2 regions of the Streptomyces sp. NPDC058525 genome follow, and region 1 is predicted to be linked to the other one. Evidence: riboswitches for the same ligand, from Rfam matches in the RefSeq annotation. Region 1 holds a riboswitch; the other holds the start of a gene.

Region 1 (7,550 bases):
CTGGGCCTTCTTACACGAGCGGATGACGGGAATCGAACCCGCGCCATAGGCTTGGGAATCCCCCGGCACTCGGGCCTGCGCGTGGCTCCTGACCTGCGAAAACGTTCGCTGGTGGTCCCGTTGCAAGTGCCTCGGCAGACCCCTTGCTTACCGTTGTTCACCGCCCCTACTGGCGCGTTATGGCACGGCTCCCTGGCCTGCCCGTGGATGCGATGGCTGCCGCTACTTCATCCGCTGTGCCGGAAGCCCTTGCCGGTGCGGTCGAGGGGGTCGGGTGAGAGGCCGAGGAAGCGGTCGCGGAGGGCGTCCCAGGCGCCGAGGCGGGTGAAGTCGGGGTCGTCGAGGATGTCCTGGCGGTCGGTGAGGAAGGGGTTCGGCAGGAGGATGGTCATCATCTGCTCGTCGCGGCCGTTGAAGAGGCGGGCTCCCCAGCTGACGGGGGCGCCGTCGGAGTCGAGGCTGCGGTAGAGCTCGGCGCGGGAGCAGCGGCGGATGCGGCCGAGTTCGGGGCCGGAGGCGGTGTGCTCGCCGATGCACAGGTGGAAGTGCCAGGCGCCGAAGTCGACGGTGGCGTAGCCGTCGTTCATGGTGATGGCGGTGGGCGCGCAGGGGGCGCCGACCTCCCAGGCGGCGCCTTCGATGATGGGCCCGAAGTGGATGTGCTGCCAGTGGTCGGTGAAGACGGTGGTGACGAGGTCGAGGAGGGTGGCTTCGTCGACCGGGAGGGGCCAGGCGTGCTGGGTGCCGCCGCCGGGGGTCTCGATGACGGTCGGCTCGGTGGTGGTCATGAGGTCTTCTCCTTGGGGTTGAGGACGCAGTCGCCGCAGGTGCCCGCGCCCGGCACGCGGTAGTACAGGCAGCAGTTGCGGCGACGGAAGGCGAGCGGCCCGCCGGGGGTGGTGGTGCGGCAGGTTCCGACGCCCGCCAGTGGTGGGCGGTCCAGCAGTCCGCGGACGAGGGGAACCACGGGGTGCGGGGTGAGCGGCTCCCTGGCGAGCAGGACGCGGTGGGCTCCGATCAGCGCGGATGCGGCGTTGCCGCCAAGGGTGTGCGGGGAGACGCCGGACACGCGCCGTACGGCCTCGGCCCAGGGGGCCAGGTTCTGGACGGCGACGGTGTGGTGCAGGGCCGGGAGCGGCTCCTGGTCCACCTCCCGCGGGTCGGGCAGCCACAGGTCGAGGGGGCCGGAGGCGGGCATGCGCCACCACAGGCGGTCGGGGCCCAGGTCGGGCACGCGGCCGGTGAGTGCGGCGCAGGCCAGGGCGATCGACCAGAGCCGGGAGGCGGTGCCCAGGTGCAGGGTGGACGCGGCCACCCGGGGCTGGTCGGTGCCCAGCCGCCCGGCGACGACCCGTAGGCACTCCGCCAGCGCGTCCGAGTCGCCATACAGCTCCGCCAGCCGCCGGAAACCGCCGCCCACAGGGCGGGCCCCGGTGGCCACGGCGAAGTACGGCCCGATGCCGGAGACCCGCGCCAGGACACCGGGGGTGATGACTGCGGTCACCATGTCCGTACCGTCCGTGTCAGCTCGTGGAAGCTGCGGATGCGGACGACCTGCCCGTCCGGTCCGGTGAGGGTGAGCCGGTCCTCTCCGTCGCAGCTCACCCGCGTGGGCACGTCCGGGTCGCCCGGGTCCGCGACGGCCAGTCCTTCCCGGGCCAAGGCCCGTTCGAGGAGCGGGAGCACATCGGGTGCCGCATCCACCGCTACGGAAGCCCGCGCGGTGCGGCGCAGCCCGAAGCTGCCGGAGACCGGATCGAAGGCCAGGTGGTCGGCGTCGAAGGCGGCGGCGACGGCGCCGCTGCGGATCAGGTCCTCGGGCGCTCCCGCGTGGACGCGGGAGCCGCGGTCGACGAGCCAGGCGGCGTCGGCCACGCGCAGGGCCAGCTCCAGGTCGTGGGTGCTGACCACGACGGTGAGGCCCTTGTCCCGGGCGAGGTCGCGCAGCAGCACGGTGAGGGCCACGCGTGAGGGCACGTCGAGGAAGGCGGTCGGCTCGTCGAGTAGGACGACCTCGGGCTCCTGGGCGAGGGCGCGTGCGGTCAGGACGCGTTGGCGTTCGCCGTCGGAGAGTTCGGCGGCCGGCCGGTCCGCCAGATGTTCCGCGCCCACCGCCTTCAGCGACCAGTCGACGGCGGCGTGGTCCGCGGCCGTGAGGCGGCCGGTGAACCCGGTGTGGGGGTGGCGGCCGAGCCCGGCCAGTTCCCGTACGGACAGCAGCCCGGGGTCGACGCGGTCGGTCAGTACGACGGCCAGCCGTCGGGCGAGAGCGGCCGGCGGCTGGTGTGCAAGGTCGGCCCCGCCGATGCGTATCCGGCCGTCGAGCGGCGGCAGGAGCCCGCACAGGGTCCGTAGCAGCGTGGACTTGCCCGCGCCGTTGGGCCCGAGCAGTACGGTCAGTTCACCGGCCCGCGCCTGAAGGTCGAGCGCCGACAGCACGGCCCGGCCGGCTCCCCGTCGGCGCGGTGACCGGGTGCGGTAGCCGACGGCGAGCCCCTGGGTGGCCAGGCCGCCGGGGTGGTCCCTTCCGCCGGCCGTGTGCTTGACGGGTTCGGTCATGGTGTCGGTCACGAGGCCACTCCTTGTACGCCGCGGCGGCTGCGGATCAGGAACGCGATGACGACGGGGGCGCCGAACAGCGAGGTGATGGCGTTGAGAGGCAGTACGGAGTCCGTGCCGGGCGGCTGGCTCAGCAGCGCGCACGCCAGCGCGAGGAACGCTCCCGCGAGCATCGACGCCGGGACGAGCGCCCGGTGGTCCGAGGTCCCCAGCGCCACCCGGGTCAGGTGCGGGACGGCCAGGCCCAGGAAGGCGACGGGTCCGCAGAACGCGGTCGCGGCGCCGGCGAGCAGCGAGGTGCCGAGCAGCGCCAGGTCTCGGCTTCGGCGGACGTTCAGCCCCATGGTGCGGGCGTAGTCCTCGCCGAGCAGCAAGGCGTTGAGACGCTTGGCGGTCAGCAGTGCGGTCAGCAGGCCCGCGCCGATGACGGGCAACATGACCTGGAGGTCGGGCCAGGTCGTGGCGCTGAAGCTGCCCAGGCCCCACATGACGAACTGCTGGGCGCGCTCGGGCCGGGCGTAGACGAGCATCACGCCGACCACCGCGGTGGCCGCCGAGCCGATCATGACTCCGATGACGAGCAGGGTGACGGCCGACTGCACCCACCGCGAGAGGAGCAGGACGAGGGCCAGTACGGCGGCGGCGCCGAGCGAGGCGGCGAGTACGACACCCAGGCGGCCCAGGCCGGCCAGGTTTCCGGTGAAGCTACCGGCGACGCCGCCCGTGCCGACGACCACGGCGGCGACGCCCATGCTGGCGCCCGAACTCACCCCGAGGGAGAACGGGTCGGCCAGCGCGTTGCGGAACAGGGTCTGCATCTGTACGCCGGCCACCGCGAGGGCGGCGCCGACGGCGGTGGCGGTCAGCGCGCGCGGCAGTCGGACCTGCTCGACGATCACCGTCCATCGCGGGTCCTCGGCGGTGCCGCCGAACAGGACCCGGACCACGTCCGCGACCGGCACACGGTGGGAGCCGGTCGCGATGGTGAGAACGAACAGCGCGGCGGTGCCGGCGGCGAGGGCGAGGACGACAGCGAGGCGCCGCCGTCCCGGCCGCAGCGCCCGCGGGGCGTCCGGCGAGGCGGTCGGCGCGGTTGCCATGTGGGTCGTCACGCCTTGGGCACCTGCGTGTAGAAGGTGAAGGTGTGGTCCTTCGCCTGGTCCGGGTGGATGAGCGCGAAGAGGTCGGCGAGGACCAGGTCGGGGCGCAGCACGCCGCGCTCGAAGTAGTCGTTGCCGCCGCCGGGGCCCAGCGCCTTCGTGTTCGTCCAGACCACACCGCCGGAAAGGGCCTTCAGCTGTCCGTACCGACTGTCGGCCTTGACCGCGTCGGCGGTGGACGTCCACTTCTGGTCGGCGATCCAGACCGGGGACGCGCCGCCCTTGGCGTACACGGCCTCGAAGTTCAGCTGGAGGTTGCCGGTACCCGCCTCACCGGCCCAGGGGTACGTGCCGCCCGCATCCTTGATCAGCTGGGCGGCGTAGCTGCCACCGGCGGGCATGTACCAGGTGCCCTGGTACATCGTGCCGGGCAGCACCTCGACGGGCTTGCCCGCCGCGACCGCCTGCGCACCCTTCTCGGCGACCTTCCGGTAGTCGCCCTCGATGGTGTCGAATACCTCGCCGGCGCGCTTCTCCGCTCCGGTGAGCGCGGCCATCGCCTTGACCCACTCGGCGCGGCCGAGCGGACTCGGCTCCAGCCACTCGGCGTTGGCGACCACGGCGATCCCGGCCTGACGCAGCTTCGGGTACTGCGGGTCGTCGGTGCCCTGGGTCATCAGCACGTCCGGCTTGGCGCCGATCACCGTCTCGGCGTTGAGGGTGCGGTCCTTGGCGTACTCGGTGACCTTGCCCGCCTTCACCCGCTCGACCACCTGGGCGGAGGAGATGTTCGCGGCGCTCGCCACACCCGTCAGGACGTCCAGGGTGCCGGTCTCGGTCAGCAGCGGAAGGTGGGTGGTGGAGGCGGAGTACAGACTCTTGACCGGAACCGTGACCTGCTGCGCGGACGCCAGCTCACCGGACAGCTCCGGCTTCGGCGCACCGCACTTGACCAGCACGTACGACTCCGGCTTCCCCTTGGGGAAGGGCTCGTTGACGGTGAGGACCTGGTAGCTCTTCTCGTACCGGAGCGTGAAGTTCTTGGCGTGCTCCACCGTCGACTTGACCGGGAAGTAGTCCTTGGCCGGGTCGAAGTCCTTGATGCAGCCCTCCCCGGCGGCCTGGGCCTTGGCGTCGGCGGGCGGGTCGGCGTCACTGCCACACGCCGTGAGCGTGAGGGCGACCGTGAGGAAGGCTGCCGCAGCAGCCTGACGACGGCCGGGCATGACGGATCGTACGGACACAGTGACTCCTGGTGGCATACGTGGACAGTGCGCACCGGCACTCCGGGGCGCGCGTGATGCGGCGTACGGGAAGGGACCTGCTGAGGAAGGGGGTCGTCAGAACCTGAGGGAAGGGGCCCGTGCGTCAAGCCGGGCAGGCCGGCCCCGCAGGGCCGCGGGCACCGCAGAGCTGCCGCCGTGGGTACGCAGGCACACGAGTGCCACCGCCTCTCCTGGGGAAATCCGCCCCGTACATCGAGGTGCGACGGCGTGAGTCTCCTGACTCGGGATCAACGCTTCTCCGGCCTTCCCACCCCGGGATGGGGCGGTGGCCATGGCGGAGTCGCTCCCCCTACACAGTGGCGGTACCGTGCCGGAATCTCACCGGCTTCCTCGTTCCGCCGTCGCTTGTCAGGCGGAAGCATCGCAGAATCGGCCACGGCCACGCCAGACCCACAACTGTGCGACCAGCCACAGGAGGTCTCGCCTTGAGGCACCCCGCGGTAACGGGATGCGGCGTCCATCTTGTGGTCAGAAAGGCCTGGGGCTCTGGGAACGTTGACGCGGGTCGGCGCAGGACCGCCACCGCGTAACGCCTTCGTCGACAGGGAGAGACGGATGACCACCAAGGACATCGGGCCGGAACCTCAAAGCTTCGACCTGGAGAAGGCGACCCTCGAGAACACGAACTACCGCGCGGTCGCCTGGACCGGGAAGTACCTTCAGTTGACCCTCATGTCGATCCCGGTGGGTGAGGACATCGGCTTGGAGGCGCACCCGGAGACCGACCAATTCCTACGACTCAACGCAGGCCGGGGCCGCGTCCAGATGGGCCGGACGGAGGATCGACTCGACTTCGAGCGGGAGGTCGAGGACGGCTGGGCCATCTTTGTACCGGCCGGCACTTGGCACAACGTCACCAGCTGGTCGGTCCAGACCGCCCAGCAGCCGCCGGACGAGCACGCCTGACCGGCGAGGGCGTCTCGCGATACTACTTCCCGGCCCCGACGCGAGCCGAGCAGCCCTGCGGAGCCGCGCATGGCACGCTGGCCCCGATAGGTCTAGACAACAAACAAGCCCCAGGTCGTTGACCTGGGGCTTTGCTGTGGAGCGGATGACGGGAATCGAACCCGCGCTATAAGCTTGGGAATCACCCGGTACTTGGGTGCTGTGAGAGCCCTGACCTGCGAGAACTTCCATCATTCGACTTGCTGTGGGCGTCTCGGTGTACCCCTCGCTGACCGCTGGTTACCGGTCCTACTGGCACGTTGTGGCACGGCCGCGGCCGCTGATCTGCCCGTAGCGCAACGTGCCGCGCTCTCGTGTAGCTCCAGCGCCGTCTCCGCCGCTCGGCAGTTGTGCACCTAGCTGTCGGGCCGGACACTCACCCTCGATGCATGCATCATGCCGCGCACCCGCTTCGGACCGAGCATCCGACCGTACGCAATCCAGTTGGAGAAGCTGACAAGATCCTCCATGGCCTTGTTGGGGGCGGCGTGGCCTCCCCGCCACCGTTGGATGAGGATCCGAGGGCGAGTCTGCACGACGGTCACCTTCTCGTCACCGTAGGGCCAGCGCGCTACGGCTCCGAAGCGAGCGAGATGAAAGCACGTGGTACTTGCGTCCGTGTTGCCGATTTCCAATGGAGCCCAGTCCGGAGCTAGGGTGTCCGGCAGAGAATCACGGGACTCAGGGTCACAGAAGTACCCCGGTAGAGGAACTTCCCATCTCACCGAGCCGTCATCATCTGCTCCTCGCTGGCTGGTATCAACTTCTGCCGATACCCCCGCCTGAAGCCCTTTAAGGGCAGTTTGATTGGCCTTGCGCTCGGCATCGCGTCTCGGTCCGACTCCGACCTCAACCTCGGCTACGGTCAGAAGGCCCTCCATCCAGAGGCCGGCGAGACAGCGCAGCGCGAACAGCTGCCCCATGTCCCAACCGGTATAGGGCTGCCCGAGCACCGCGATGCGATCCGCCCACTCCTCGTCGCGCGTCCACCGGTACATGCCAGCTAAGGCCCGAGCGCCCCAATCAGTCTCTGCCCATGCCTCGGCCATGTGATCCGCGGCCCTGCGATGCATGCTGCGTCCTAACTCCATGCCCAGACGATAGAAAACGCCACTGCCAAAGGCGGTCGCGTGTGGCGGGCAACGGCGTCTGAGGAGCGGTTCGCTGCGAGTTCCCACCTCAACCCCTCTACGGCCGGACGAGGCCAAGTACGCCCCCGCGTTGAAGGTCTGACGAAGGACCCGGCCGCTGAGCGGGCGGGTCCCGAAGACGGGTGTCCTACCGCTGTTCCCCGCCCTACCTGGCATGCCTCCGGCACGGCTAGCTCGTCCGCTCAGGCGCAGTTCGGGATGCCTGTTGGCCTAGGCAAGCTTTGGCGACAGTACTGGGGGGCGCTGCGCATGAGCGTGGGGTTGATGCTCAGGCTCCCGCGGTATCCGCGGATCCAGTCGAGGTTGCTTGTAGTTGCTGGATTGGCATGATCACTCCGCTAGCAGTGCCTGCGCGCAACGAATCCTTGGTGGGTGGTGGTACGAGTGGCGGGCGCCGGGGTCCTAGAGGAGGTGTGGGATCGACCGTCTCTTGTGGCTCTGCTCCCTCTGGCTGATAGCGGACATCGTAGGGAATGCTGCCAAAGGCGAGAAGCAGGGTGTTCGTCTGG
Region 2 (7,550 bases), on a different contig from region 1:
GGCTCGTGGTGCTGCCCACCGACACCGTCTACGGCATCGGCGCCGACGCGTTCGATCCGCGCGCGGTCGCCGCTCTGCTCGACGCCAAGGGACGGGGCCGCCACATGCCCTCACCCGTCCTCGTCGGCTCCCCGGACGCCTTGGACGACCTCGTCACCGACCTCCCGGACATCGCCTGGAAGCTCGTCGAAGCCTTCTGGCCCGGCGCTCTCACCCTCGTCGCCCGGCACCAGCCGACGCTGAAGTGGGACCTCGGAGACACCCACGGCACGGTCGCCGTCCGCATGCCCCACCACCCCCTCACCCTCGAACTCCTCGACGACACCGGTCCGATGGCCGTCTCCAGCGCCAACCTCACGGGACACCCGGCCCCGCAGGACTGCGACGCCGCCCGGCGCATGCTGGGCGACACCGTCGCGGTCTACCTCGACGGCGGCCCGACCGCCGCCCTCGTCCCCTCGTCGATCGTGGACGTCACCGGCCCCACACCCACCCTGGTCAGGGCCGGCGCCCTGACCGCCGAACAGCTCCGCACCGTAGTCCCGAACCTGACCGAGCCCGCCTGACCCGGGCCATCGGGCGCATCAGGCGAATGCCACGGGGGCCGCATCCCGATCCGGCCGCCCCGGCCTCGGCCCCTTCCCGGCCCCGGCCCCTTCCCGGCCTCGGCCCCCTGCCGGGCCGGGTCCGCCGGGCCTCGGGTGGCCGACGGCTGGCAGGGGCCCGGCCGGCGCGTTTCACTGGGAAGTGCCGGTATGACCGAAGCCGGCACGCCTCGGGAGGTCCCGTGAACACGCACACGCCGCCGCGCTTCGACCCCACCCGGGTTCCCCACCTGCTGGGATCGTTCGCGCCGGTGAGCGAGGAGGTCGACGTCGCCGACCTCGAGGTGACCGGCGAGATCCCGTCGGCGCTGGACGGGCTGTACCTGCGCAACGGGCCCAATCCCCGATTCACCCCGATCGGCTCGTACCTGTACCCCATCGACGGGGACGGCATGCTGCACGGGGTCTGGCTCTCGCAGGGCCGCGCCCGCTACCGCAACCGCTTCGTGCGCACCCCCGCGCTGCGCGCCGAGGAGCGGGCCGGCCGGGCCCTGTGGGGCGGCCTGGAGTCGATGATCATGCCGGACGCCGAGCAGGTCGGGCCCGAACTCGCGGGCACCTTCAGGGACATGCCGGACATCAACGTCGTACGGCACGGCGGCCGGCTGCTGGCGCTCGCCGAGTCCGCGTGCCCCTTCCGCGTCGGCGCCGGCCTGGAGACGCTCGGCCGTGAGGACTTCGACGGCGCCCTGCCGATGGGCATCACCGCGCACCCCAAGATCGATCCGGTCACCGGCGAGATGGTCGTCTTCTGCTACGGCCTGGAGGCGCCGTACCTGACCTGGTCGGTCATCGGCCGCGACGGCGCGGTCACCCGGGGGCCCACGCCGGTCGACGGCGTGGACGAGCCGATGATGATCCACGACATGGCCCTGACCGAGCGCTACGCGGTCATCGTCCTCGCACCCGCCTTCTTCGACTTGGCGGGGGCCATGGCGGGCGGCTCGTTCCTCGCCTGGCGGCCCGAGCGCGGGACCCGCGTGGTCCTCGTCCCGCGCGACGGCGGACCGCCGCGCTGGGCCGCCGACGAGGCGTTCTGGCTCTGGCACACGGTGAACGCGTACGACGACGGACCCGGCCCGGACGCCCCGGTGGTCCTGGACTACGTGCAGTGGAGCCGGCTGACCGTCGGCGGGGAGCCGGAGCCCGGCGCCGCCCCCGCGACGGGTGGACTCGTACGGGCGCGCATCGACCCGGTGGCGGGCAGCATGGCCCGGACCCCGCTGGACGACGCCCGGGTGGAGTTCCCGCGCATCGACGACCGCCGCATCGGCCGGCGCCACCGCTACGCCGCGCTGGCCACCGAGACCGGCCGGACGGACCTGCTGCCCGGCGAGTACGACGCCGTACGCTTCCACGACACCGAGACGGGCACCTACCGCGTCTGGGATGCCGGCGACCTGTCCGTCGGCGAGCCGGTCTTCGCACCGGCGCCGGGGCAGGACTCGGAGGAGGACGGCTACTGGCTGACCTTCGCCACCGACCGCACCAACGGCTCCGCGTGGTTCCTCGTCATCCCGGCCCAGGACCCCGCCGCGGGCCCCATGGCCCGCGCCCGCATCCCGGTCCGAGTCCCACTAGGCCTACACGGCTCCTGGCTACCGACGGACACCGTCTGACCAACCAGCCCCGACCGGCCGCTACGGGTCGGCCAGCCCCTCGGAAAGGTCCACCGAACAGTTCTGCCGGCACGGCATCAGGCCCGGCAACCGTCATCCGTCATCCGTCATCCGTCATCCGTCACAGCACCGGAGCTCGGGGGGCCGGCGACGCGCCGGACACGGCCCACCCACGAGTCGTGGGTCAGCGAGGACCATGCGGCACCGAGTTCGATCCCGTGGTGGGTGCGAGCGAGGTCCGCCAGGGGTGTGAAGAGCGCCGCCTGGACCTCCTCGACGGCCGCTTCGGACGGCATCGCGACCTTGCCGCAGCCGCCCAGGCCGTCGTCGGCGAGGAACGTGTACGGCCACACGCCCTGTCCCGTCAGCAGGATGATCTCGCTCGGTATGCCGAGGGCCGGGCGCTTCTTCTTCGGCTTGGGTCGTCTTGCCACGGCCCCATCCAACCCGACATCGCGCCAACGCCAAACCGGATGCGAGCGACGCGGCAGCGCTGAGAAGATCCGGACATGCCAAGCCCCACCGTGGAAGAACTCCTCGCCAACGTTCACGGACTGACGCCCGAGCGCGCCGAACAGATCGGCGATCGGATCGACGCATGTCGGAGGCTGCTGGACGCCGGCGCCGACATGGACTCCGTCCAACAGCACCTGAAGGACGAGGGCGTCGGCATCCTCTACGCGATCCTGATCACCACCCGGCTGCTCGGGGACCACCCCAGCAGGCTGCGCGCGGCGCGGGAAATCGTGGAGTGCAGCCCGGCCCGTATGCACAACGCCGGCTGACGAGGGGGCGCCCCGTCCGCGCTCGCACGCCGTGGAGCCGGAAAGTCGCCACTGGTCAGCACGTTGTTACGACCGTACGATTCATCTGCCCGGTCGCACCGGGCGACAACGACAACTGAATGGCCGTATGACCTGGGGGAAGCCGGTGGGAATCCGGCGCTGACCTGCAACCGTGTGGGGCGCATCCGCGTCGCGAGCCGGGGCGCCCGGCGTGCGGCTCGTACCGCTTCCACTGTCACGGTCTACAGCGCGGAGCCTTGAGTCGCCGGATCACCGACGGCCCCGTCCCCGCCGCCGCGGAGGGAGCGGCGCTGCCGGGGGATGTCGTGCGGAGCAGGGGCGTGCTGTGCGCCCTCCCCGCTCGAAAGGCATTCCATGCGCCCGAACCTCGTCCGTCGCACCCTCGTCACGACGGCCGCCCTGGGGCTCGCGCTCGCCACCGCGCCGGCCGTCGCCCACGCCGAGCCGGTGCCCCACTCCAACGCCCCGGTCAAGGTCAGCCTCACGGTGCAGGGTCCGAGCGGGCTGCTGTTCAAGGGCAAGATAAAGACCAAGGGCCACGACGTCACCACCGCCACCGGCGGCACGCACAAGTGCGACGGCACGAACGGTTCGGCCAACCCGAGCGCCGTGCCCACGCCCACCGCCGCGCTGGACGACGCCGCCAAGAAGAAGAACTTCACCTGGGACGGCACCTGGTACGCCTCGTTCGACGACTTCTCCGTCGACACGATCAAGAACGTCAGCGGGGGCGGCTCCGCCTACTGGAGCATCTCCGTCAACGGCACCCCGACGCCCGTCGGCGGCTGCCAGTTCAAGCTGAACGCCGGTGACCAGGTCGCCTTCACCTGGACCTCGTTCTAAAGCAGACGCGGTGGGGGCGCGGCGACACCACTCGCCGCACCCCCACCGTTCCTGCGTGCCTCCGGCGCACCCTCAGCCCGGAGACCGTGCCGGGGCCCTCAGCCCCGGCCGTACGTGTGGAACCCGCGGCCGCTCTTGCGGCCCAGCAGCCCCGCCTGCACCATCCGCCGGAGCAGCGGGGGCGGGGCGTACAGCGGTTCCTTGAATTCGGCGTACAGCGATTCCGCGATGGCCGCGACCGTGTCCAGGCCGATCAGGTCGGCGAGTTTGAGCGGGCCCATGGGGTGGGCGCAGCCCAGTTCCATGCCGGCGTCGACATCGGCGGCGCTCGCGAACCCGGACCCGGCCATCCGGATCGCCGACAACAGGTACGGGATCAGCAGCGCGTTGACGACGAAGCCGGCCCGGTCCTGGGAGCGGACCGTGGTCTTGCCCAGCGCGTCGCGGGCGAAGCCTTCGACGGCGGCCAGGGTGTCGGCCGAGGTGTGCAGCGAGGAGACGACCTCCACGAGCGGGAGCACGGGCACGGGGTTGAAGAAGTGCAGGCCCACGACCCGGTCGGCGCGGCCGGTGGCCATGCCCAGCCGCATGACGGGGATGGCGGAGGTGTTCGTGGCGAGGATGGCCTGCGGGTCCTCGACGATCTTGTCGAGGGCGGTGAAGACCTCCGTCTTCGCGTCCGGGTTCTCCGTGACGGCCTCGATGACGAGCTGCCGGTCGGCCAGGTCCTCCAGGTCCCCGGTGAACACGAGCCGGGCCAGGGCGTCTTCTGCGGAGATCCGGTCCAGCTTGCCCCGCTGGACGGCCCGCTCCAGGGAGACGGCGACCCGCTCCCGGGCCGAGCGGGCGGCGGTGGCGTCCGACTCGGCGACGACGGTGTCGAGGCCGGCGCGGGCGCACACTTCGGCGATGCCGGCGCCCATCTGGCCGCCGCCGACCACCCCGACGCGCCGGATGCGGGCCGCTCCCGCGACGGCGCTCACGCGTTCACCTGCGCGGGGGCGCGGCGGACGAGGTGGCGGGTGTAGGCGTCGCAGGTGAAGAAGGCGGGGAGCTGCACGGACAGTGCGCTGTCCACGAAGACCTCCCGGGCTTCCAGTACGAGCGCCTGCGAGTCCTCGGCGTCCAGCGCCGCGCATTCGGCGTCGAGCAGGTCGATGACGGTACCCCGCTCCACTCGGTCGTGGCGGAGCCACTGCCAGATCTGCACACGTGCGATCTCGGCGGTCGCGGCGTCCTCCATCAGCCCGTTCAGGGCGACGGCTCCGCTGCCGCGCAGCCAGGCGTCGAAGTAGCGCAGGGCCACGGCCACGTTGGAGCGGATGCCCTCGTGGGTGGGCGGGGCGGCGATGCGGCGGACGGACAGCAGGTCCGCCGCGGCGACCTCGACGTCCTCACGGGTCCGGTCCAGCTGGTTCGGGTGGTTCCCGAGGACCCCGTCGAAGACGTCGCGGCAGACGGGGACGAGCCCGGGGTGGGCGACCCAGGATCCGTCGAAGCCGTCCTCGGCCTCGCGCTCCTTGTCGAGTCGGACCTTGGCGAGCGCGGCGCTGTTGGCCTCCGCGTCGCGGCTGGGGACGTGGGCGGCCATGCCTCCGATGGCGTGGGCGCCGCGCTTGTGGCAGGTACGGACGAGGAGTTCGGTGTAGGCCCGCATGAAGGGGGCGGTCATGGTGACCGCGGCACGGTCCGGCAGCTGGAAGTCCGTACGGTGTCCGAAGGTCTTGATGAGGCTGAAGAGGTAGTCCCAGCGGCCCGCGTTGAGGCCCGCGCTGTGCTCGCGCAGTGCGTGGAGGATCTCCTCCATCTCGAACGCGGCCGTGATGGTCTCGATGAGGACGGTGGCGCGGATCGTGCCCCGGGGTAGGCCGAGGAGCTCCTGGGCGAGGAGGAAGACGTCGTTCCAGAGGCGGGCCTCGTAGGCGTTCTCCAGCTTGGGGAGGTAGAAGTACGGGCCGTACCCGGCGTCGATCTGCCGCTGGGCGCAGTGGAAGAGGTACAGGCCGAAGTCCACGAGGGAAGCGGAGACGGGCCGTCCGTCGATCTCCAGGTGCTCCTCGGTGAGGTGCCAGCCGCGCGGGCGGACCATGATGGTCGCGACCTGCTCGCGGAGGCGGTACTCCTTGCCCTCGGGGGTGGTGAAGTCGATGCGCCGTTCGATGGCGTCGAGCAGGTTCAGCTGGCCGCCGATGACGTTGTCCCAGGTGGGTGCGGTGGCGTCCTCGAAGTCGGCCATCCACACGCGGGCCCCCGAGTTCAGGGCGTTGACGGTCATCCGGCGGTCCGGCGGCCCGGTGATCTCCACCCGGCGGTCGAGGAGACCCGGGGCGGGCGGTGCGACGCGCCAGTCGGGGTCGGCCCGGACGGCGGACGTGGCGACGGAGAAGTCCAGCGGTGTGCCCGCGACCAGGCGGTCCTTCCGGCGGCGCCGCTCCTTGAGGATCTCCAGACGGCGGGGTTCGAAGGCGGCGTCGAGCCGGCCGATGAACGCGAGCGCGTCCGGGGTGAGGATCTCGTCATGGCGTTCGCCCGGTGCCGCGAGGACCAGGACCGGGTGCGTGGTTGCGGTGGTGGACATGCGGTCTCCTGATGGAGGCGGAGGCGGAGGCGGGGCGGGAGGGGTGCAGGGAGGGGTGCGGGGAGGGTGGCAGGGCGGGGAGCCCCGCGGGAGCCGGATGCGGACGATGGTCCGGCTCCCGCGCAGCGGCTCGGGCGGCGCTGCCTAGTGGAACTGCTCTTCCTCCGTGGAGCCGGCGAGCGCGGTGGTGGAGGAGGCGGGGTTGACGGCGGTGGAGACGAGGTCGAAGTAGCCGGTGCCGACCTCGCGCTGGTGCTTGACGGCCGTGAAGCCGTGCTCCTGCGCGGCGAACTCTCGCTCCTGGAGGTCCACGTACGCGGTCATGCCGTGCTCCGCGTAGCCGCGGGCGAGGTCGAACATGCCGTGGTTGAGGGAGTGGAAGCCGGCCAGCGTGATGAACTGGAAGCGGTAGCCCATCGCACCCAGCTCCCGCTGGAACTTGGCGATCTGGTCGTCGTCCAGCGCTGCCTTCCAGTTGAAGGAGGGCGAGCAGTTGTAGGCGAGCATCTGGTCCGGGTACTGCGCGTGGATGGCCTCGGCGAACTCCCGGGCCTGCGCGAGGTCCGGAGTCCCCGTCTCGACCCAGATCAGGTCGGCGTACGGGGCGTAGGCCAGACCGCGGGCGATGACCGGAGCCATGCCGTTCTGGACGCGGTAGAAGCCCTCCGCCGTGCGCTCCCCCGTCGCGAACCGGGCGTCGCGCTCGTCCACGTCGCTGGTCAGCAGGTTCGCGGCCAGCGCGTCGGTACGGGCGATCACCAGCGTCGGCACGTCCGCGATGTCCGCCGCGAGACGGGCCGCGTTCAGGGTCCGGATGTGCTGCGAGGTCGGCACCAGCACCTTCCCGCCGAGGTGCCCGCACTTCTTCTCCGAGGCCAGCTGGTCCTCGTAGTGGATGCCGGCCGCGCCCGCCGCGATCATCGCCTTCGTCAGCTCGAACGCGTTCAGCGGGCCGCCGAACCCGGCCTCCGCGTCCGCCACGATCGGCGCGAGCCAGTCCGTGGTGTCCGTACCGCCCTCGGCCGTCGCGATCTGGTCGGCGCGCAGCAGCGCGTTGTTGATCCGGCGCACCACCTGGGGCACGGAGTTGACGGGGTAG

What was found. A riboswitch is a leader RNA that binds a small molecule or an ion and turns the genes downstream of it on or off. The one in region 1 is predicted to bind cobalamin.
Region 2: another riboswitch for cobalamin. It lies ahead of ACFWP3_RS31050 (DUF4430 domain-containing protein); the one in region 1 lies ahead of ACFWP3_RS00830 (ABC transporter substrate-binding protein).

Annotation. Positions count from the first base shown of each region.
Region 1 covers NZ_JBHXNP010000001.1:168,189-175,738, forward strand. Annotated here, with positions in the region: gene ACFWP3_RS00805 (NADPH-dependent FMN reductase) at 1-69, opposite strand, end outside; gene ACFWP3_RS00810 (hypothetical protein) at 228-788, opposite strand; gene ACFWP3_RS00815 ((2Fe-2S)-binding protein) at 785-1,507, opposite strand; gene ACFWP3_RS00820 (ABC transporter ATP-binding protein) at 1,501-2,571, opposite strand; gene ACFWP3_RS00825 (FecCD family ABC transporter permease) at 2,568-3,671, opposite strand; gene ACFWP3_RS00830 (ABC transporter substrate-binding protein) at 3,668-4,903, opposite strand; cobalamin riboswitch at 5,134-5,327, opposite strand; gene ACFWP3_RS00835 (cupin domain-containing protein) at 5,501-5,851, shown strand; gene ACFWP3_RS00840 (hypothetical protein) at 6,247-6,981, opposite strand; gene ACFWP3_RS00845 (hypothetical protein) at 7,310-7,550, opposite strand, start outside.
Region 2 covers NZ_JBHXNP010000085.1:4,605-12,154, forward strand. Annotated here, with positions in the region: gene ACFWP3_RS31030 (L-threonylcarbamoyladenylate synthase) at 1-566, shown strand, start outside; gene ACFWP3_RS31035 (carotenoid oxygenase family protein) at 788-2,224, shown strand; gene ACFWP3_RS31040 (hypothetical protein) at 2,332-2,658, opposite strand; gene ACFWP3_RS31045 (hypothetical protein) at 2,734-3,009, shown strand; cobalamin riboswitch at 3,089-3,238, shown strand; gene ACFWP3_RS31050 (DUF4430 domain-containing protein) at 3,385-3,873, shown strand; gene ACFWP3_RS31055 (3-hydroxybutyryl-CoA dehydrogenase) at 3,972-4,856, opposite strand; gene aceB (malate synthase A) at 4,853-6,451, opposite strand; gene aceA (isocitrate lyase) at 6,596-7,550, opposite strand, start outside.